DNA from 3 places in the Margalitia sp. FSL K6-0131 genome. Region 1 is predicted to be linked to each of the others. Evidence: a T-box and tRNA genes for the amino acid it is inferred to sense, from the RefSeq annotation. Region 1 holds a T-box; the other regions hold tRNA genes.

Evidence for each region. The T-box of region 1 lies ahead of tyrS (tyrosine--tRNA ligase). A T-box ahead of a tRNA ligase gene usually reads a tRNA of that ligase, here a tRNA-Tyr.
Region 2: it has a tRNA-Tyr gene. The T-box ahead of tyrS (tyrosine--tRNA ligase) is inferred to sense a tRNA for this amino acid. The anticodon was not compared.
Region 3: it has a tRNA-Tyr gene. The T-box ahead of tyrS (tyrosine--tRNA ligase) is inferred to sense a tRNA for this amino acid. The anticodon was not compared.

Annotation. Positions count from the first base shown of each region.
Region 1 is NZ_JBBOZS010000001.1:1,811,586-1,818,125, reverse strand. Features, by position in the region: gene NSQ59_RS08805 (GAF domain-containing protein) at 1-88, shown strand, start outside; gene NSQ59_RS08800 (sensor domain-containing diguanylate cyclase) at 121-1,527, opposite strand; gene rpsD (30S ribosomal protein S4) at 1,941-2,543, shown strand; gene NSQ59_RS08790 (DUF202 domain-containing protein) at 2,747-3,034, opposite strand; gene tyrS (tyrosine--tRNA ligase) at 3,231-4,493, opposite strand; T-box leader at 4,541-4,752, opposite strand; gene NSQ59_RS08780 (transglycosylase domain-containing protein) at 5,072-6,540, shown strand, end outside.
Region 2 is NZ_JBBOZS010000001.1:4,880,666-4,887,205, forward strand. Features, by position in the region: gene ileS (isoleucine--tRNA ligase) at 1-760, shown strand, start outside; gene NSQ59_RS23865 (hypothetical protein) at 820-1,035, opposite strand; gene ltrA (group II intron reverse transcriptase/maturase) at 1,301-2,557, opposite strand; tRNA gene NSQ59_RS23875 (tRNA-Arg) at 3,155-3,228, opposite strand; tRNA gene NSQ59_RS23880 (tRNA-Asn) at 3,336-3,410, opposite strand; tRNA gene NSQ59_RS23885 (tRNA-Ile) at 3,449-3,525, opposite strand; tRNA gene NSQ59_RS23890 (tRNA-Gly) at 3,535-3,608, opposite strand; tRNA gene NSQ59_RS23895 (tRNA-Cys) at 3,619-3,692, opposite strand; tRNA gene NSQ59_RS23900 (tRNA-Gln) at 3,704-3,778, opposite strand; tRNA gene NSQ59_RS23905 (tRNA-His) at 3,805-3,880, opposite strand; tRNA gene NSQ59_RS23910 (tRNA-Trp) at 3,892-3,965, opposite strand; tRNA gene NSQ59_RS23915 (tRNA-Tyr) at 3,973-4,056, opposite strand; tRNA gene NSQ59_RS23920 (tRNA-Thr) at 4,066-4,141, opposite strand; tRNA gene NSQ59_RS23925 (tRNA-Phe) at 4,304-4,379, opposite strand; tRNA gene NSQ59_RS23930 (tRNA-Asp) at 4,559-4,635, opposite strand; tRNA gene NSQ59_RS23935 (tRNA-Met) at 4,699-4,772, opposite strand; tRNA gene NSQ59_RS23940 (tRNA-Ser) at 4,936-5,028, opposite strand; tRNA gene NSQ59_RS23945 (tRNA-Ile) at 5,036-5,109, opposite strand; tRNA gene NSQ59_RS23950 (tRNA-Met) at 5,131-5,204, opposite strand; tRNA gene NSQ59_RS23955 (tRNA-Ala) at 5,222-5,294, opposite strand; tRNA gene NSQ59_RS23960 (tRNA-Pro) at 5,303-5,379, opposite strand; tRNA gene NSQ59_RS23965 (tRNA-Arg) at 5,393-5,469, opposite strand; tRNA gene NSQ59_RS23970 (tRNA-Leu) at 5,506-5,594, opposite strand; tRNA gene NSQ59_RS23975 (tRNA-Gly) at 5,605-5,679, opposite strand; tRNA gene NSQ59_RS23980 (tRNA-Leu) at 5,697-5,778, opposite strand; tRNA gene NSQ59_RS23985 (tRNA-Lys) at 5,808-5,883, opposite strand; tRNA gene NSQ59_RS23990 (tRNA-Thr) at 6,050-6,125, opposite strand; tRNA gene NSQ59_RS23995 (tRNA-Val) at 6,282-6,357, opposite strand; rRNA gene rrf (5S ribosomal RNA) at 6,367-6,483, opposite strand.
Region 3 is NZ_JBBOZS010000001.1:4,161,869-4,168,408, forward strand. Features, by position in the region: gene NSQ59_RS20335 (hypothetical protein) at 273-1,199, shown strand; gene NSQ59_RS20340 (transposase) at 1,121-1,711, shown strand; tRNA gene NSQ59_RS20345 (tRNA-Leu) at 2,035-2,116, opposite strand; tRNA gene NSQ59_RS20350 (tRNA-Cys) at 2,126-2,199, opposite strand; tRNA gene NSQ59_RS20355 (tRNA-Gly) at 2,208-2,282, opposite strand; tRNA gene NSQ59_RS20360 (tRNA-Gln) at 2,289-2,360, opposite strand; tRNA gene NSQ59_RS20365 (tRNA-His) at 2,387-2,462, opposite strand; tRNA gene NSQ59_RS20370 (tRNA-Trp) at 2,474-2,547, opposite strand; tRNA gene NSQ59_RS20375 (tRNA-Tyr) at 2,555-2,638, opposite strand; tRNA gene NSQ59_RS20380 (tRNA-Thr) at 2,648-2,723, opposite strand; tRNA gene NSQ59_RS20385 (tRNA-Phe) at 2,886-2,961, opposite strand; tRNA gene NSQ59_RS20390 (tRNA-Asp) at 2,985-3,061, opposite strand; tRNA gene NSQ59_RS20395 (tRNA-Met) at 3,066-3,139, opposite strand; tRNA gene NSQ59_RS20400 (tRNA-Val) at 3,158-3,233, opposite strand; tRNA gene NSQ59_RS20405 (tRNA-Glu) at 3,255-3,329, opposite strand; tRNA gene NSQ59_RS20410 (tRNA-Ser) at 3,339-3,431, opposite strand; tRNA gene NSQ59_RS20415 (tRNA-Asn) at 3,435-3,509, opposite strand; rRNA gene rrf (5S ribosomal RNA) at 3,519-3,635, opposite strand; rRNA gene NSQ59_RS20425 (23S ribosomal RNA) at 3,749-6,540, opposite strand, start outside.

The sequences.
Region 1 (6,540 bases):
TATCGATAGTCCTATTACCAATCGCTTCGACGAGGTGGACGAAATCCAATTAGGCAGGTTTGTAGAAGTATTGGTTAAATATCTTTAAAATTAAGTAAAAGCCATCAAAATGATGGCTTTTTACATAATTTGATATTCTTCTTTTATGACTACTTGGTTTTTTCCAAGATTTTTGGCATCATATAGGCCAATATCTGCTCGATTAAACAAATTTTTTGCTTCATCTTGCCTTTTTTTGTTCCAATAAGAAACGCCGCATGAAACCGTAATTTGTGGATTTGTTTTTTCTTGTACTGCCTTTACTAATCGTTTAGCAATTTGTGCTCCAGCTTTTAAAGAGACACCAGGAAGATAGATCGCTAATTCTTCTCCTCCCCATCTTGCACCAATATCCGTTAATCGAATATTTTCTAAGATTAAATTAGCTACTTGAACAAGCACATCATCCCCTACTTGATGACCATACGTATCGTTTACTTCCTTAAAATTATCAATATCCAATAAAATAAAGGTGCCTTCATTATCACTCGTCATAGATTTTTTTATTTGATTATTCAAATAGCTTTTCACAAACAATTGCGTCAATTGATCCGTAATCACCATCTTCTCTAATTTTTCTCGCAAAATGGAATTTGAAATTGCCATAGTAGAATGGTGGATTAGGGATTGGAATAATTTAAATTTATCAAATGTAAAAAAATATGGCTGCTCATGTAAAACGATACAGAAACCTTTTAACGAATTACCTTCCAACATCGGAACTGCCATCATCGATAAGTAGGATAAAGGCTGACCCAATATTCTCCCATTCATATCACTTATGAGAATAGAATCTTTCTGTTTATTTAAGGAATCAAAGACAAATTGAATATAATCTTTGCCTTTTGAAGATGAAAAAAATTGGCTGCTTCCCTCAAGTATTAAACTTGTGTTATCCTCGTTAACAAATATAAAAGCAATTGTATTTGCATGAAAAGATTTGGAAATTTGAGCTATTAAAAATTGGGTGGTCTCATTTAAGCTGGAACTGCCATTTAAGACATGGGATGTTTCATTAATTAATCGTAAATCCTCTATTAAACTTCTGGATTGCTGATATAGTTTTGCATTTTCGATTGCACTGCCGGCAGTATTGGCAAGCAGGCGGATAAATTCAATCTCGTTTGGCTTAAACATAAATGAGGCGTATGTTATAACCTCAAGGACGCCATATACTCCCTGTTTCCCGTGCAACGGTGAATATAATCTTGTCAAATGGGTATCACATGTTGTATCAATTTGAATGGAACCATTTACAAATGCCTGCATGGCCCTATCATCCAAACTTTCATATTGCAATGGTTTAACAGGTAAATCTTGATTGTAGTCATTATCATTAGATATCATCAAACTATACTCGAATTTTGGAAATACACGTCTAAGAGTATAAATAATTTCAGAGAGAACATTCTCTACATCCATAGATGAATGGAATTTTTCTGTTACTCTAAATAATTCCTTATATAAACTTTCATTATTCATGTCCATCTACAATCACCTATATATCTAATCCTTTTATTGTTAAAGAAAAATTAACACTTTTCATAGTACTATTATACTATTAATGATTTCGATTTGCACAGAACTGAATAAAAGTTTAAGGAAATTTTCCCATAAATAAAATCGCTTCAGAATACATAATTTCTTTTAATTCGCCTTGACTTTATTGTATTAGAAACATATAATGAAATTTGTGTAAAATAATGCAGCCTGTGCGGACAACTTTATGAGCGTATTTTGTTCCCGTTCTAGGAGTTTTCTAATCGCAAACTCTAGAATGTGGTGTATCGTGTAACCCTTAGCTGCTAGGGCGATGGTACATGAAAACATCATACACATAATGGATGTTCACATCTGTTTTTATTTTACAACAAAATAAAAACAAAGAGGAGGAGTCATTCATGGCTCGCTATACTGGTCCAAGTTGGAAATTATCACGCCGTCTTGGTATTTCACTAAGCGGTACTGGTAAAGAATTAGAAAAGCGTCCTTACGCGCCAGGACAACACGGTCCTAACCAACGTAAGAAATTATCTGAATATGGTTTGCAATTGCAAGAAAAGCAAAAGCTTCGCCATATGTATGGAGTTAACGAACGTCAATTCCATAACACATTCGTAAGAGCTGGTAAAATGCCAGGTAAGCATGGTGAAAACTTCATGATTCTTCTTGAGTCTCGTTTAGACAACCTTGTTTATCGCCTTGGTTTAGCTCGTACTCGCCGTCAAGCTCGTCAGCTTGTTAACCACGGCCACATTCTTGTGAATGGCAAACGCGTTGATATTCCATCTTACCGCGTATTACCAGGACAAACAATCAGCGTTCGTGAAAAATCACGCAACTTATCTATCATTAAAGAAGCAATTGAAGTAACAAACTATGTTCCTGATTATGTTACTTTTGATGCTGATAAGCTTGAAGGTACTTTCTCTCGTTTACCAGAACGTTCTGAATTACCAGCTGAAATTAACGAATCATTCATCGTAGAGTTCTACTCTCGTTAATTAAATTGCTTATTCAATAGCAATGCTAAAAAACCTAGAAATGTTGTTATATCAACATTTCTAGGTTTTTTGTTTTTCTATTTTATTCTCTGATAATTAGTTAAAAGGATTTTGTGGGAATATCGGACACATATTTGGGTGAAATTATTAATTATTTTCCCTGTTTAAAAAGCTAAATTCATGAGTGTATAATGAAATACTTATTATTTATTCAATTGCACTTCCTTGATCATCTTTTTTGAACGGTAATAATTAAAAAAACCAATCAAAAGAAGAATTACTCCTAGTGTAATGGATATGTACGCTGTAATTTCGAACTTTATGTTCTTATCAAAAAACTCTATTAACGCTGCTGAACCTGCAAAGAATGTTAAAGATGTACGAATATAGGCTAACAGGGTCCGAATATTGGCTAGTTTTGTTCTTTCCATAGCTAATAATTCACTTGGAGATGCTGTATTTTTATTTGATACATTAGTATTTCCGCTCATACTACTGCTCCTTTTTCTGAAGGATGTGTATAGTATGCCAAAATCGATACATTTTAAGAGTAAAAAGTTGGTTGAGGAATCAATCATTTATCCTCAACTCTATACACTTACGAACAAATATCCTTATGCTATAAAATACAAATTATTTCATTCCACATAAAAACCAGCAGATTTTTTATTCTGCTGGTTTTTTCAATTAAATAAACTTGATGAGGAAATATTTTTTCTTCCCTTTACGAATAACGGTAAATTCCCCTTCAATACGGTCACTTTCCGATAATATATAGCCTACATCATTATTTCTTTCACCATTGATATAGATGGCTCCATTTTGAATGTCTTCCCGTGCTTGACGCTTAGAAGGTACAATTTTTGCTTCCACTAATATATCAACAAGATTTAAATCACTATCCTTTGGAAGATCAAAAGAAGGAACATCTTTAAAGCCTTGCTTGACTTCAGTTGCAGTTAAGTTTTTGATATCTCCGCTGAAAAGTGCATCCGTGATTTTTAATGCTTGCTGCAATGAAGCTTCACCGTGAATTAGTCGTGTCATTTCCTCCGCAAGAGCTTTTTGAGCTTTACGCAAATGCGGTTCCTCTTCCACAGATTTTGCTAATGCCTCAATTTCTTCATGAGATAAGAATGTAAAGTATTTTAAGTATTTCACCACATCAGCATCTGCTGTATTAATCCAGAATTGGTAGAATTCATATGGACTTGTTTTATCAGGATTTAGCCACACAGTTCCGCTTTCCGTCTTACCGAATTTTGTTCCATCTGCTTTTGTTACTAGCGGAATCGTTAAACCGTATGCTTTCGCTCCCTCTTCTTCCACTTTGCGGATAAGCTCTAAACCAGTTGTGATATTTCCCCACTGATCGCTTCCGCCAATTTGTAGTTTACAATCATAGTTTTGATATAAATGTAAAAAGTCAATAGCCTGCAGAATGGTATAAGTGAATTCTGTATAGGATATTCCCGTTTCTAATCTGGATGAAATAGTATCCTTCGCAAGCATGTAATTAACACCAATGTATTTTCCATAGTCACGTAGGAAGGAAACAAGATTCATGGTGCCTGCCCAATCATAGTTATTGGTCATTACAGCAGCATTTTCGCCTTCAAAGTTAAAAATTTGCTTAAGCTGTTTCTTAAGACCATTTACATTTTCTTGTACATTTTCAATAGTTAGCAGCTTTCTTTCTTCCTTCTTTCCACTCGGATCTCCTATTAACCCTGTTGCACCACCAACTAAAATAATTGGACGGTGACCAGCCTGCTGAAATCGACGTAATGTTAAATAAGGAAGCAAGTGTCCGATATGCATACTATCTGCCGTCGGATCGATTCCGCAGTATAGGGAGATTTTATTTTCATCTAACGTTTTTTGTAAGCCTTCTTCATCTGTTTGCTGATAAACAATACCCCGCCACTGTAAATCTTCTAATAAGTTCATCCTCATAATCACTCCTTTGAAAAATAAAAAGCCCCTTCGTTACATAACGAAGGGACGAAATTATCGTGGTACCACCCAACTTGAGAAAAAAATTCTCCACTCAAAAACTTTAACGGAATTCAACCGTTTGCTGCTACTAACCTTCACAGCAAAAGCTCCAGAATGTAATTCATCTTTTCTATATATACCGATTTACACCACCCACCGGCTCTCTTAGAACAGGGATAGAAAGACTACTTTATTCCTTCAATGCATTTCATATAAATTTGTAATAAAATCTTAATACATTTTAAACATACTCATGAAATAATGTCAAATCCTTTAATAAAATTCTTGCGTATTTTTATAGCCATAAGATTAAAATGCATCTGATTGACGCTCTTACAACGTTGAACAGGTAAAGGTAAAGGAATGAACCTAACCTATTTAATTTTTTTACTTAAAATACCCTTTTCAATCAAATAAATAGTATGCTTCTTTTCTTAGGGGTAATTCTATACATAACAAATAATTTACGAAAAATCTGCTAATTCCCACCCATACTTATGCTATAATGAGGGTGATTTTGGGGGGATATGATGAGAGAAAGAATACATAAGATAAAAATATTTTTCGATAAAATTTTATTGTTTTTTCAAAATGAAAAACTGCAAAAACGAACTAGAATTACTTATGGGGTTTTTTGGAATCTACTTCTTATTTTTTTTATTGTCGGTGTTATTGGTTTTGCTTTTGCTGGGGGGATCGGTGCTGGTTATTTTGCATCCTTAGTAAAGGACGAGCCTATCCGCACTTATGCTGAGATGAAGAAAGATATCAATGATGAGAATCAAACAACGAAACTATATTTTGCAAACAATGTATACCTAGGTAAAATGCGAACAGATTTAGAACGTGAAGAAGTATCCATTGACCAGGTTTCAAAATATGTAAAAAACGGACTCATTGCAACGGAAGATGAATATTTTTATGAGCATCATGGGATTGTACCGAAAGCATTATTTCGGGCCATCTTTCAAGAACTGACTAACTCTTCTAGTCAAACCGGCGGAAGCACTTTGACACAACAGGTTATTAAAAATCAAATTTTGACGAATGAGGTTTCCTTTGACCGAAAAGCAAAGGAGGTATTACTTGCCCTTCGTTTAGAAAAGTTTTTTTCAAAGGATCAAATCCTAGACGCCTATTTGAATGACACAACTTTTGGACGTAATTCATCCGGAAGGAATATCGCTGGCGTGCAAACAGCAGCCAAAGGAATATTTGGAGTAAATGCAAAGGATTTGAACCTTCCGCAATCGGCCTTTATAGCGGGATTGCCCCAAAGCCCATTTGGTTATACCCCGTTTACCAATCAAGGAACATTAAAGAAAAACTTGCAACCTGGTATTAACCGTATGAAAACTGTATTAAAAAGGATGCATGATAATGGATATATAAGTGATAAAGAATACAAGGATGCACTTCAATACGATATTAAAAAGGACTTTATTTCCTCTCAGACAAGCCCGCGGGAACAGTACCCTTGGCTTGTCGACGAAATTGAGAGAAGGGCAACAGATATCATCGCTACGATTTTAGCAAAGAAGGACGGCTATTCTGATACAGACTTACAAAAAGATAAAACCTTAAATCAAAAATATGAGACACTGGCAAATCGTAATATCCGTCAAAATGGATATAAAATTCATACTACTGTCATTAAACAGATTTACGATAAAATGCAAAAAGCGAAAAATGAATTTCGTGGGTACGGGCCTATCAATACAGTTACCTATACAGATCCTAATACGGGAAGGGTAAAGAACAGGATTGAACCGGTACAAATTGGTGCGATGCTCATTGAGAATAGTACTGGAAAAATTTTAAGTTTTGTAGGAGGACGTGATTTTAAGCTTGAACAATTAAATCACGCAACACAAGGAAAACGCCCAAATGGGTCAACAATGAAACCATTATTAGTATATGGTCCCTCCCTTGAACAAGGAAAAATTTCTCCCGGCAGTATGATCGCGGATACGAAGTTTTCTATCACATCTGGTGGGAA
Region 2 (6,540 bases), 3.1 Mb from region 1:
GAATACTTCCGTGATTCAATCTGATTTAGAAACAGACATGCAAACAGTTCTAAAAATAGTTGAACTAGGACGCAGCATCCGTAATGCTAATAACTTAAAGGTTAAGCAGCCATTACAACAGTTAATTGTTTGGTGCGGTGAAGATGAACGTCTGTTACAAACTTATACAACCATCATTAAAGAAGAACTAAATGTTAAAGAGGTTGTCTTTACGAAAGAGTTAACACAATATGAAAAATCACTCTTTAAAGTAAATTTTAAAACGGCAGGTACTGCGTTTGGCAAATATGTTAATGCAGTCAAACAATATGTGGACCAACTATCTGATGAGGAAAAGAAAATATTTATTGATAATGGCCAGATTCCAATCAATTTAAACGGTCAACAGGTAGTGTTAAGGAAGGAACATGTCACTATAGAACAAGTCATGTCCTCTGGCATGGTGATCGCAGGTGATCATCAGTTAAAGGTTTTATTAGATATAAAATTGACTCCTGAACTGGTAGATGAGGGGCATGTAAGAGAATTTATTAGAGCTATACAAGAGACACGTAAAAAATTGAACTTACCTGTAGAAATGTATATATCCATTAAAATCTCAGCATCAGATAAGATAAAAGAAAAACTTCAGCTTTATGATGGGCTAATAAAAGAAAATGTTCTTGTTCACACAATAGAATACGGAAACTTAAACGATGACGAACAGCAAATCGAAATGATATTTGATAAAGAGATAGTAAAGACTTCCTTAATCTATTAACGCATGAAAAAAAATACTCACTGTAAACAATCTTAAACTGTTTGCAGTGAGTTTTTTGTTTACATTGGTAACCCTTCATCTTTTTCAATTGATTTTACACAATGATCTTTGTCGAACAGGTTTAGGAATTTACACATTAGATTGCAAAAAGGACAGTCATGCTTGGCAAGATGCTTTCCCATTCTGGAGGAAATCGTTTCGTCTGGATCACCTCCGAAAACAGTGTTAAAGAATTGATCAACAGAAACAAGGATATTCCAAAAATACCTTTTCACCATTAAACCTCCTTTTTTAATAGCATCTACATCTTGATAAAAGCTGTTGATTCTACTTGAGGTTAAAAGTGTTCTTATTTTAGTATTATTCGTGTTTAATGACGGAAACCCTTTAGTTTTAAAGACCTAAATGTTTGATGATTGCAGAAGGGGCGAAACTACTAAATTTAAATAACAATTTTCATAAGTTAATCGAGTAGGAGGGGGTGACTAACCCCCGACCTCTCACACCACCGTACGTACCGTTCGGTATACGGCGGTTCACTTAAGTATGACGCAAATGGTTGTATCTATCTAACAGACTTTTAAGCTTTTGATTTCTCCAAAACTTTAGATTTAGTGTTGTGTGTAAGATAGGACTATTCGAAATGCGCCAATATTTCTTACGAGAATTTCCCCATTCATGGGCCTTCTCTCTTGGAACGCCAAGGGATATGAGCCTTTTAATTTTTGTTTTGGGTAGTTTCCATTGTTTCCAAAGGCACATTCGGAGTCTTCTTCGAATATGTTCATCCAGTTGTTTAAAGGGAGTTGGCGTGTCTGCCAGCGCAAAATATCCGCACCAACCAACAAGGTATTCATTTAGTTTCTCAATACGCAATTCCAATGGAATGGGTTTTGACCTTGATGTTAGTTCTTTTATTCTACTTTTAGCTCTCTTTATACTTTCTTTTGCGATACGGATTTTTGGATTACGGTTTGATGTGAAGCTGAATCCAAGAAACTTTCGTTTCCACGGTCTGTCCACCGCACTTTTCTCTTCATTTACTTTTAGTTTAAGCTTCTTTTCAATGAAAGTAGTGATAGAACTCTTGACACGTAAACCTGCCTTCTTGGTTTTTACGTAAATATTACAATCATCTGCGTAGCGGACAAATTTGTGTCCTCTTTCCTCTAGTTCCTTATCTAATTCATCTAACATGATATTGGAAAGTAGTGGACTTAATGGTCCACCCTGAGGAACACCTTCTTCGCTGATAGTTTCCACACCGTTTATCATAATCCCCGACTCTAAGTATTTTCTAATTAACTTTAGAATCGTCTTATCCTTGACTCTTTTTGCTAGGAGTCCCATAAGCATATCGTGATTTACCTTGTCGAAGAACTTTTCTAAGTCCATATCTATTACCCATCTGTAGCCCTCTTCTATATATTGCCTTGCTTCCCTAACGGCATCATGTGCCCTTCTTCTGGGTCTAAACCCATAGCTATGTTCGGAAAAGGTTGGGTCATAGATTGGGGTTAATATTTGGGCAATCGCTTGTTGGACAAAACGGTCTGTCACGGTAGGAATACCTAATAAACGAACGCCGCCATTTGGTTTCGGGATTTCGACTCGTCTGACTGGCATAGGCTCATAGGTTCCGTCCTTTATTGAATTTCGGATTTCTTGCCAATTTTGTAGAATATGCGCTCGTAGGGATTTTACAGGCATTTCATCTACTCCATGGCTACCCTTATTCTTTTCGACACGTTTCAATGCCGAAAGTAGATTGTCCCGTGACAGTATTCGTTCCATCATTTCGATACATCCTTTCACGTGAATATACGTGCTATTTGTGCCATTGTTTATTCCACCCTCTTAAAGTCCCCTGTGGAATTCACCACTTCCTCCTTTAAGTAAGTCCAATTGGATTGTCTGTATCATCATAAACAATGAACGCCTAGTGTATATTCTCCTTAAATGTTCAGTCCTTCCCTAACCATCTTAAGCTAGTCAGGTACTATGACCTCTGCTGACTTCTGGCTGTTCAATTACCCTTCACAAAGTAAGTTACCGAGTGTGCTCGGCATTTCAGCCAGACCTCCCCAGGTAAGAGTACAGTCTTTCTCCCCATCTATCTGCTTCATTTACTCTGTATCATCTTTGGCAGAAAGGACTTCGTTTTGTTTGGCAAACTCATCCAATGATACCTAGCCTTATATGAAGTTCGTGTCCCTCAGACCGGAGATTTGCCGCCCGCTTCCTTCAGATTCTGCGTCACCACAGACACCCTTGCGTTTAGCTACTGCTACTTCTGCCTTCACAGTTCGGGACTTTCACCCTATAGACTGCACCCATGCTGGGCGCACCAAAAAAACCTAATCCAATATATAGGATTAGGTCATTCTATTAGGACGCGCCTTAGAGGATTCGAACCTCTGACCCACAGCTTAGAAGGCTGTTGCTCTATCCAGCTGAGCTAAAGGCGCATTATTATATTTTAAATGACTGAGAAAGAGAGCTTTAATGAATCCTGCAACTTATGAAAAGTAGCGGCGGGCATCTCTTCATCAATTTGAGTTTTCCACCAAAAAAATGGCTCCGCAGGTAGGATTCGAACCTACGACCGATCGGTTAACAGCCGATAGCTCTACCACTGAGCTACTGCGGAACAATAATTGAAAGTTATTTTGCTATTGCAAAAAACTCTGGTGGGCCTAAATGGACTCGAACCATCGACCTCACGCTTATCAGGCGTGCGCTCTAACCAGCTGAGCTATAGGCCCCTTATTTTTTGGAGCGGGTGATGGGAATCGAACCCACGACAACAGCTTGGAAGGCTGTAGTTTTACCACTAAACTACACCCGCAAAGATTATTTGGAGGCAGCAACCGGATTTGAACCGGTGATAAAGGTTTTGCAGACCTCTGCCTTACCACTTGGCTATGCTGCCATATGGATGGATGGCTGGGCTAGCTGGATTCGAACCAGCGAGTGACGGAGTCAAAGTCCGTTGCCTTACCGCTTGGCTATAGCCCAATAATAAATCTTATTTAACAATTTTATGGGGCGACTAGTGGGAATCGAACCCACGAATGTCGGAGCCACAATCCGATGCGTTAACCACTTCGCCATAGCCGCCATAATCTTATTGGCAGGGGCAGTAGGAATCGAACCCACACTGAAGGTTTTGGAGACCTTAGTTCTACCTTTAAACTATGCCCCTATGAGAATGGTGGAGGGGGACGGATTCGAACCGCCGAACCCGAAGGAGCGGATTTACAGTCCGCCGCGTTTAGCCACTTCGCTACCCCTCCGAAACCTACTGGTGCCGGCCAGAGGACTTGAACCCCCAACCTACTGATTACAAGTCAGTTGCTCTACCAATTGAGCTAGGCCGGCATTATTAAGATATAACCTGCTGATATGTTAGTGCATATAACCGTCGTCCAGCTCTCAGAAAGACTAATCAAGAAGCGGCTCAAGCTGTACGCTGGATGCTTTTGCTTCGAAGTTTATTCATCGTGCTCTACCAATTGAGCTAGGCAGGCATATTTAACTAAATGGTGGCTCAGGACGGAATCGAACCGCCGACACAAGGATTTTCAGTCCTTTGCTCTACCGACTGAGCTACTGAGCCGTAATTGTTTATTATTTGTAAATTAAATTGTAGTCGCTTCGTCCCAGTCTCAGAAAGATTACGCAAGTAGCAGCTCGACTGGTACGCTGAAGTAATGCTTCGTAGCTTATTCGGACGTGCTCTACCGACTGAGCTACTGAGCCAAATTAAAAAACTATTCAGATTTTATATATTATAAATGGCGGTCCGGACGGGACTCGAACCCGCGACCTCCTGCGTGACAGGCAGGCATTCTAACCAGCTGAACTACCGGACCAGGTTTTTTTCAAGAATTGAAAATAAACTTCCTTATAATCTTCCTTGAAAATAACTCTTTTAATTGCGGGGGCAGGATTTGAACCTGCGACCTTCGGGTTATGAGCCCGACGAGCTACCGGACTGCTCCACCCCGCGTCGATAAAAAATTATTAAGTTTTCCATATGCACTAAATTCGCAATGGACTGTCCCGATTTCAGAAAGCCTATTCAAGATGCGGCTCAATCGGTACAACTCGCAGATAATTCGATGAAGTAACGCTCGTTGCTCCACCCCGCGACGATAAAAATGTATTATTAATGGCGGAGGAAGAGGGATTCGAACCCCCGCGCGGTTTAACCCGCCTGTCGGTTTTCAAGACCGATCCCTTCAGCCAGACTTGGGTATTCCTCCATTAATATGGACCTTGTAGGACTCGAACCTACGACCGGACGGTTATGAGCCGTCTGCTCTAACCAGCTGAGCTAAAGGTCCTTAAACACAAGTATATTTTTATAGCGGCGGAGGGGATCGAACCCCCGACCTTACGGGTATGAACCGTACGCTCTAGCCAGCTGAGCTACACCGCCATTTTAAAAAATTGAAATGGAGCCTAGCGGGATCGAACCGCTGACCTCCTGCGTGCAAAGCAGGCGCTCTCCCAGCTGAGCTAAGGCCCCTTTTTAAGTGGTCGGGAAGACAGGATTCGAACCTGCGACCCCATGGTCCCAAACCATGTGCTCTACCAAGCTGAGCTACTTCCCGTTTGTATTGATTATGGCGCGCCCAAGAGGAGTCGAACCCCTAACCTTTTGATCCGTAGTCAAACGCTCTATCCAATTGAGCTATGGGCGCATATTATGGAAGATTATTTTGCTACGCAAAAAATCTTGGTGCCGAGGACCGGAATCGAACCGGTACGGTAGTCACCTACCGCAGGATTTTAAGTCCTGTGCGTCTGCCAGTTCCGCCACCCCGGCAAAGGGTATTTGGAGCGGAAGACGGGATTCGAACCCGCGACCCCCACCTTGGCAAGGTGGTGTTCTACCACTGAACTACTTCCGCGCAGAAATTTTTATCAATGCGGGTGAAGGGAGTCGAACCCCCACGCCTTGCGGCGCCAGATCCTAAGTCTGGTGCGTCTGCCAATTCCGCCACACCCGCGTTATGGAAAGTTAATTTACTTTAAAAAATGGTGAGCCATGAAGGACTCGAACCTTCGACCCTCTGATTAAAAGTCAGATGCTCTACCGACTGAGCTAATGGCTCTTATTTTTAGTTATAAGAACGGATTTTATATTGCTTTCTACCAAAGTGCATCTACGACGTCCAGCTTTCAGTAAGCCTATTCAAGTAGCAGCTCAAGCTGTACGCTGATGCATCGCTTCGTAGCTTACTCGATCGTGCTCTACCGACTGAGCTAATGGCTCGGAAATGGTGCCGGCCAGAGGACTTGAACCCCCAACCTACTGATTACAAGTCAGTTGCTCTACCAATTGAGCTAGGCCGGCATTATTAAGATAAAACCTGCTGATATGTTAGTGCATATAACCGTCGTCCCGATTTCAGAAAGCTTACTCAAGATGTGGTTCAATCGGTACGCTGAAGCATCGCTTCGAAGCTTAATCGGGCGTGCTCTACCAATTGAGCTAGGCCGGCATTTTATATGGTGGAGGATGACGGGATCGAACCGCCGACCCCCTGCTTGTAAGGCAGGTGCTCTCCCAGCTGAGCTAATCCTCCATTATGTAAGCCTGGCAACGTCCTACTCTTGCAGGGGGAGAGCCCCCAACTACCATCGGCGCTGAGAAGCTTAACTTCCGTGTTCGGGATGGGAACGGGTGTGACCTTCTCGCCATAATTACCAGACTATATGAGGTTTGTTCCCTCAAAACTAAATACTGTAGAAGAAGAAGTAAAGAGAAT
Region 3 (6,540 bases), 2.4 Mb from region 1:
AATGCTGGTAATGTTCGGATGATCGAATAAAAGTGTAAGAATCCATTATTTAACCAATATAAATTGTTATAACAACATTTCCATACTCCTCTTCTCAATACTTATTACAACAAGACTTTCTCCATTTCGAACGTTGTGTAATTCCTAACTAATTTTATTTTCTAATAAGGAAAGACTGTATTAATTGCAATTGATTTAAATTTGTAAATATAAATAGAATTTGTTAATATAAATAATAGAACATATGTTTCGTAATGAAGGAGGTGAATAATATGAGCCTAACCTACACCAAGAAAATTCAAATTGAGTTCTCCAAAAATGATGAAATTATACTAGACGGACAGAGCAAAATTTGCAATTGGTTATATAATCAACTATTAGATGCTTGCCAAAAGGATTACTATGAAAATAATAATTCTTTAAAACTACTAGAAGGAAGAAACCTGCGTAATTATGGAGTCTCTCTAAAGAAAAGTCATCCATTTTTGAATTCAGTCTTTTCCTCTGTATTAAAGGAACCATCTACAAGATTGCTTAAAGCCTATAAGAGCTTTTTTAAAGGTGATTCCAGATATCCTAAACACAGAAGCTGGAAGAATAAATGGTTTAGTCTAGTTTTTGATGAACCAAACAAAGGATGGGAAATTCTAAAGGAAGGAAAAGCAGTTTCTATTTCATTAGGCAATGTACCTGGATTAGCAAAACAAAAAGGTAAAAAGAATCCTTCGATTATTGGAAAGTTGAAAGAAAAAGTAGAGTTAGGTGATGAAGAAAAATTTAAAACGTTTAGCCTTTGCAAACAACAAGGGAATAAATTCTTTGCAATTTTCACCGTAGAACGCCGCTCGAAGACAGAAATGGAATATAAAAAAACAATGTCAAAATATCGAATTCAGTGCAAACAGTCTAAAAAGTTAAATGAACCCTCACCTCAAAAACCTTCATTAATAAAACAAGAAACCAATATTCCAGATAATTTGAAATGGATTTCCTTGGATCCAAATCATAAGAATTTCTTTGTCGGTGTTGACTATGAAGGTAATTCTATTGAGTTTAAGAAACTTCTAATGATTAATTATTGGGACAAAAAAATAGATCAAATAAAAGCCAAACGAGATATTTGCAAAAAACAATACAAAATGAAAAAAGCAAATATGGAAATTCTTATACCATTCACAGTCCACGATGGAATAAATTAAACTCTGCAGTAAATAGGGCTTACAACAAACGTCGAGAACAAATTAAGACAGCGTTGTATTCTATTGCCCATGCTTTATACGATAGATACGATCTAGTTATAATTGGTGACTATACTCCAAACAATAAACATGCACCGTATAAAAATATGAAACGAAGTATGTTAAACCAAGAACAAATTGGTAAATTTCGTACTATTTTAAAATGGGTTGCAACGAAACGTGGCAAATATTTTTTAATATCCGATGAATTTAACACTACTAAAGAATGTTGTGTTTGCGGATACATGAGAAAAAGAGAGCCACAAATTCGCAGCTTTACATGTGAAAAATGTGGAACCCTTTTAATGAGAGATATTAATTCAAGTGTCAATATCGGAAAAAAGGTTGGATATAAATTAAATATTGCTTATTATAAGCATAAACTTCAAAACTTTACCTATTTAGGAAAAGCGCCATATGGAAGAAAAATATTATGGGTGAAAAATAATCTATCTTTGCCTTGCTTAGGCTAGTTAAGGTTAGATAAGTTAAAATAATCTTAACTATACTTGTAACAACATAAGTTGTTCTGCCAACAAGACCTACACACTTTTTCATAGTCTTGACTTGGAGAAAAGATTTATACTCGGGTGTGACATTTATATTCTGCTTTATACAGAAAATAAATGATGAGGAAAATCAAAGCAGTCGAACCGACACTCGTTTTATTAAAACATGTCTCGAATATAATTAAATGTTTGATTTCTAATTAATCGTATCAAAAAATAATGCAAAAGAAAAAGTCCCTGATATACATTTTATATTAAATGCATATCAGGGACTTTCACTATTATGATACCGGTGACCAGGGTCGAACTGGTACTCCCGAAGGAACACGATTTTGAGTCGTGCGCGTCTGCCAATTCCGCCACACCGGCACAATATTATGGAGGCGGCAACCGGATTCGAACCGGTGGTAAAGGTTTTGCAGACCTCTGCCTTACCACTTGGCTATGCCGCCATTTTGTTTGGAGCGGAAGACGGGATTCGAACCCGCGACCCCCACCTTGGCAAGGTGGTGTTCTACCACTGAACTACTTCCGCATAAAGCTGGGCTAGCTGGATTCGAACCAGCGAGTGACGGAGTCAAAGTCCGTTGCCTTACCGCTTGGCTATAGCCCAATAATAAAGCTAATTTAACAATTTTATGGGGCGACTAGTGGGGATCGAACCCACGTATGCCGGAGCCACAATCCGGTGCGTTAACCACTTCGCCATAGCCGCCATAATCTTATTGGCAGGGGCAGTAGGAATCGAACCCACACTGAAGGTTTTGGAGACCTTAGTTCTACCTTTAAACTATGCCCCTATGAAAATGGTGGAGGGGGACGGATTCGAACCGCCGAACCCGAAGGAGCGGATTTACAGTCCGCCGCGTTTAGCCACTTCGCTACCCCTCCGAAACCTACTGGTGCCGGCCAGAGGACTTGAACCCCCAACCTACTGATTACAAGTCAGTTGCTCTACCAATTGAGCTAGGCCGGCAATATTAAGATATAACCTGCTAATATGTTATTGCAATATACCTGTCGTCCAGCTCTCAGAAAGATTATTCAAGTAGCAGCTCGAGCTGTACGCTGAAGCAATGCTTCGAAGCATATTCGATCGTGCTCTACCAATTGAGCTAGGCCGGCATATTAAATTAAATGGTGGCTCAGGACGGAATCGAACCGCCGACACAAGGATTTTCAGTCCTTTGCTCTACCGACTGAGCTACTGAGCCTATGTACCTATTTTTTAAAAAAATGGCGGTCTGGACGGGACTCGAACCCGCGACCTCCTGCGTGACAGGCAGGCATTCTAACCAGCTGAACTACCAGACCATTATTGCGGGGGCAGGATTTGAACCTGCGACCTTCGGGTTATGAGCCCGACGAGCTACCGGACTGCTCCACCCCGCGACGATTATAAATGTTATATGGTGGAGGATGACGGGATCGAACCGCCGACCCCCTGCTTGTAAGGCAGGTGCTCTCCCAGCTGAGCTAATCCTCCGTTATTTACTTTTTATATTAATGGTGACCCGTACGGGATTCGAACCCGTGTTACCGCCGTGAAAGGGCGGTGTCTTAACCGCTTGACCAACGGGCCACATATATCTGGCGGAGAGCAAGGGATTTGAACCCTTGAGACAGGTTTTGCCCGCCTACACGATTTCCAATCGTGCTCCTTCGGCCACTCGGACAGCTCTCCGTATGGCTCCACAGGTAGGACTCGAACCTACGACCGATCGGTTAACAGCCGATAGCTCTACCACTGAGCTACTGTGGAATAATGCCAGCTTGGCGACGTCCTACTCTTGCAGGGGGAGAGCCCCCAACTACCATCGGCGCTGAGAAGCTTAACTTCCGTGTTCGGGATGGGAACGGGTGTGACCTTCTCGCAATAGCCACCAAACCATGTGACATATATTATTATATATGATTTTGGGATAATTTCAATATAAAATTGAATTTTATTCCCTCAAAACTAAATACTGTAGAAGAAGAAGTAAAGAGAATCGCTCTATTTTGGTTAAGTCCTCGATCGATTAGTATTCGTCAGCTCCATGTGTCGCCACACTTCCACCTCGAACCTATCAACCTGATCATCTTTCAGGGATCTTACTAGCTTGCGCTATGGGAAATCTCATCTTGAGGGGGGCTTCATGCTTAGATGCTTTCAGCACTTATCCCTTCCGCACATAGCTACCCAGCGATGCCTTTGGCAAGACAACTGGTACACCAGCGGTGCGTCCATCCCGGTCCTCTCGTACTAAGGACAGCTCCTCTCAAATTTCCTACGCCCACGACGGATAGGGACCGAACTGTCTCACGACGTTCTGAACCCAGCTCGCGTACCGCTTTAATGGGCGAACAGCCCAACCCTTGGGACCGACTACAGCCCCAGGATGCGATGAGCCGACATCGAGGTGCCAAACCTCCCCGTCGATGTGGACTCTTGGGGGAGATAAGCCTGTTATCCCCGGGGTAGCTTTTATCCGTTGAGCGATGGCCCTTCCATGCGGAACCACCGGATCACTAAGCCCGACTTTCGTCCCTGCTCGACTTGTAGGTCTCGCAGTCAAGCTCCCTTGTGCCTTTACACTCTACGAATGATTTCCAACCATTCTGAGGGAACCTTTGGGCGCCTCCGTTACTCTTTAGGAGGCGACCGCCCCAGTCAAACTGCCTGCCTGACACTGTCTCCCACCCCGATCAGGGGTGCGGGTTAGAATTTCAATACAGCCAGGGTAGTATCCCACCGACGCCTCCACCGAAGCTGGCGCTCCGGCTTCAAAGGCTCCTACCTATCCTGTACAAGCTGTACCAAAATTCAATATCAGGCTGCAGTAAAGCTCCACGGGGTCTTTCCGTCCTGTCGCGGGTAACCTGCATCTTCACAGGTACTATAATTTCACCGAGTCTCTCGTTGAGACAGTGCCCAGATCGTTACGCCTTTCGTGCGGGTCAGAACTTACCTGACAAGGAATTTCGCTACCTTAGGACCGTTATAGTTACGGCCGCCGTTTACTGGGGCTTCAATTCAGAGCTTCGCTTACGCTAACCCCTCCTCTTAACCTTCCAGCACCGGGCAGGCGTCAGCCCCTATACTTCGCCTTGCGGCTTCGCAGAGACCTGTGTTTTTGCTAAACAGTCGCCTGGGCCTATTCACTGCGGCTCTCTCGGGCTTGCACCCTACCAGAGCACCCCTTCTCCCGAAGTTACGGGGTCATTTTGCCGAGTTCCTTAACGAGAGTTCTCTCGCTCACCTTAGGATTCTCTCCTCGCCTACCTGTGTCGGTTTGCGGTACGGGCACCTTTCACCTCACTAGAGGATTTTCTTGGCAGTGTGGAATCAGGAACTTCGGTACTATATTTCCCTCGCTATCACAGCTCCGCCTTCACGGTTACGGGATTTGCCTCGTAACCAGCCTAACTGCTTAGACGCACATAACCAGCAGTGCGCTTACCCTATCCTCCTGCGTCCCCCCATCGTTCAAACGGTGAAGAGGTGGTACAGGAATATCAACCTGTTGTCCATCGCCTACGCCTTTCGGCCTCGGCTTAGGTCCCGACTAACCCTGAGCGGACGAGCCTTCCTCAGGAAACCTTAGGCATTCGGTGGAAGGGATTCTCACCCTTCTTTCGCTACTCATACCGGCATTCTCACTTCTAAGCGCTCCACTAGTCCTTCCGGTTTAGCTTCACCGCCCTTAGAACGCTCTCCTACCACGGACACCTGTCAGGTGTCCATCCACAGCTTCGGTGATACGTTTAGCCCCGGTACATTTTCGGCGCAGAGTCACTCGACCAGTGAGCTATTACGCACTCTTTAAATGGTGGCTGCTTCTAAGCCAACATCCTGGTTGTCTAAGCAACTCCACATCCTTTTCCACTTAACGTATACTTTGGGACCTTAGCTGGTGGTCTGGGCTGTTTCCCTTTTGACTACGGATCTTATCACTCGCAGTCTGACTCCCAAGCATAAGTATTTGGCATTCGGAGTTTGTCTGAATTCGGTAACCCGATGAGGGCCCCTAGTCCAAACAGTGCTCTACCTCCAATACTCTTCATCTTGAGGCTAGCCCTAAAGCTATTTCGGAGAGAACCAGCTATCTCCAAGTTCGATTGGAATTTCTCCGCTACCCACACCTCATCCCCGCACTTTTCAACGTGCGTGGGTTCGGGCCTCCAGTAAGTGTTACCTTACCTTCACCCTGGACATGGGTAGATCACCTGGTTTCGGGTCTACGACCTCATACTTATTCGCCCTATTCAGACTCGCTTTCGCTGCGGCTCCGCTTCATCAGCTTAACCTTGCATGAAATCGTAACTCGCCGGTTCATTCTACAAAAGGCACGCTATCACCCATTAACGGGCTCTAACTACTTGTAGGCACACGGTTTCAGGTTCTCTTTCACTCCCCTCCCGGGGTGCTTTTCACCTTTCCCTCACGGTACTGGTTCACTATCGGTCACTAGGGAGTATTTAGCCTTGGGAGATGGTCCTCCCTGCTTCCGACGGGATTTCACGTGTCCCGCCGTACTCAGGATCCACTCTGGAGGGAACGAAGTTTCAACTACAGGGTTGTTACCTTCTTTGACGGGCCTTTCCAGACCTCTTCATCTACTCCGTTCCTTTGTAACTCCGTATAGAGTGTCCTACAACCCCAAGAGGCAAGCCTCTTGGTTTGGGCTTCTTCCGTTTCGCTCGCCGCTACTCAGGAAATCGCGTTTGCTTTCTCTTCCTCCGGGTACTTAGATGTTTCAGTTCCCCGGGTCTGCCTTCATTACCCTATGTATTCAGGTAAAGATACTGCT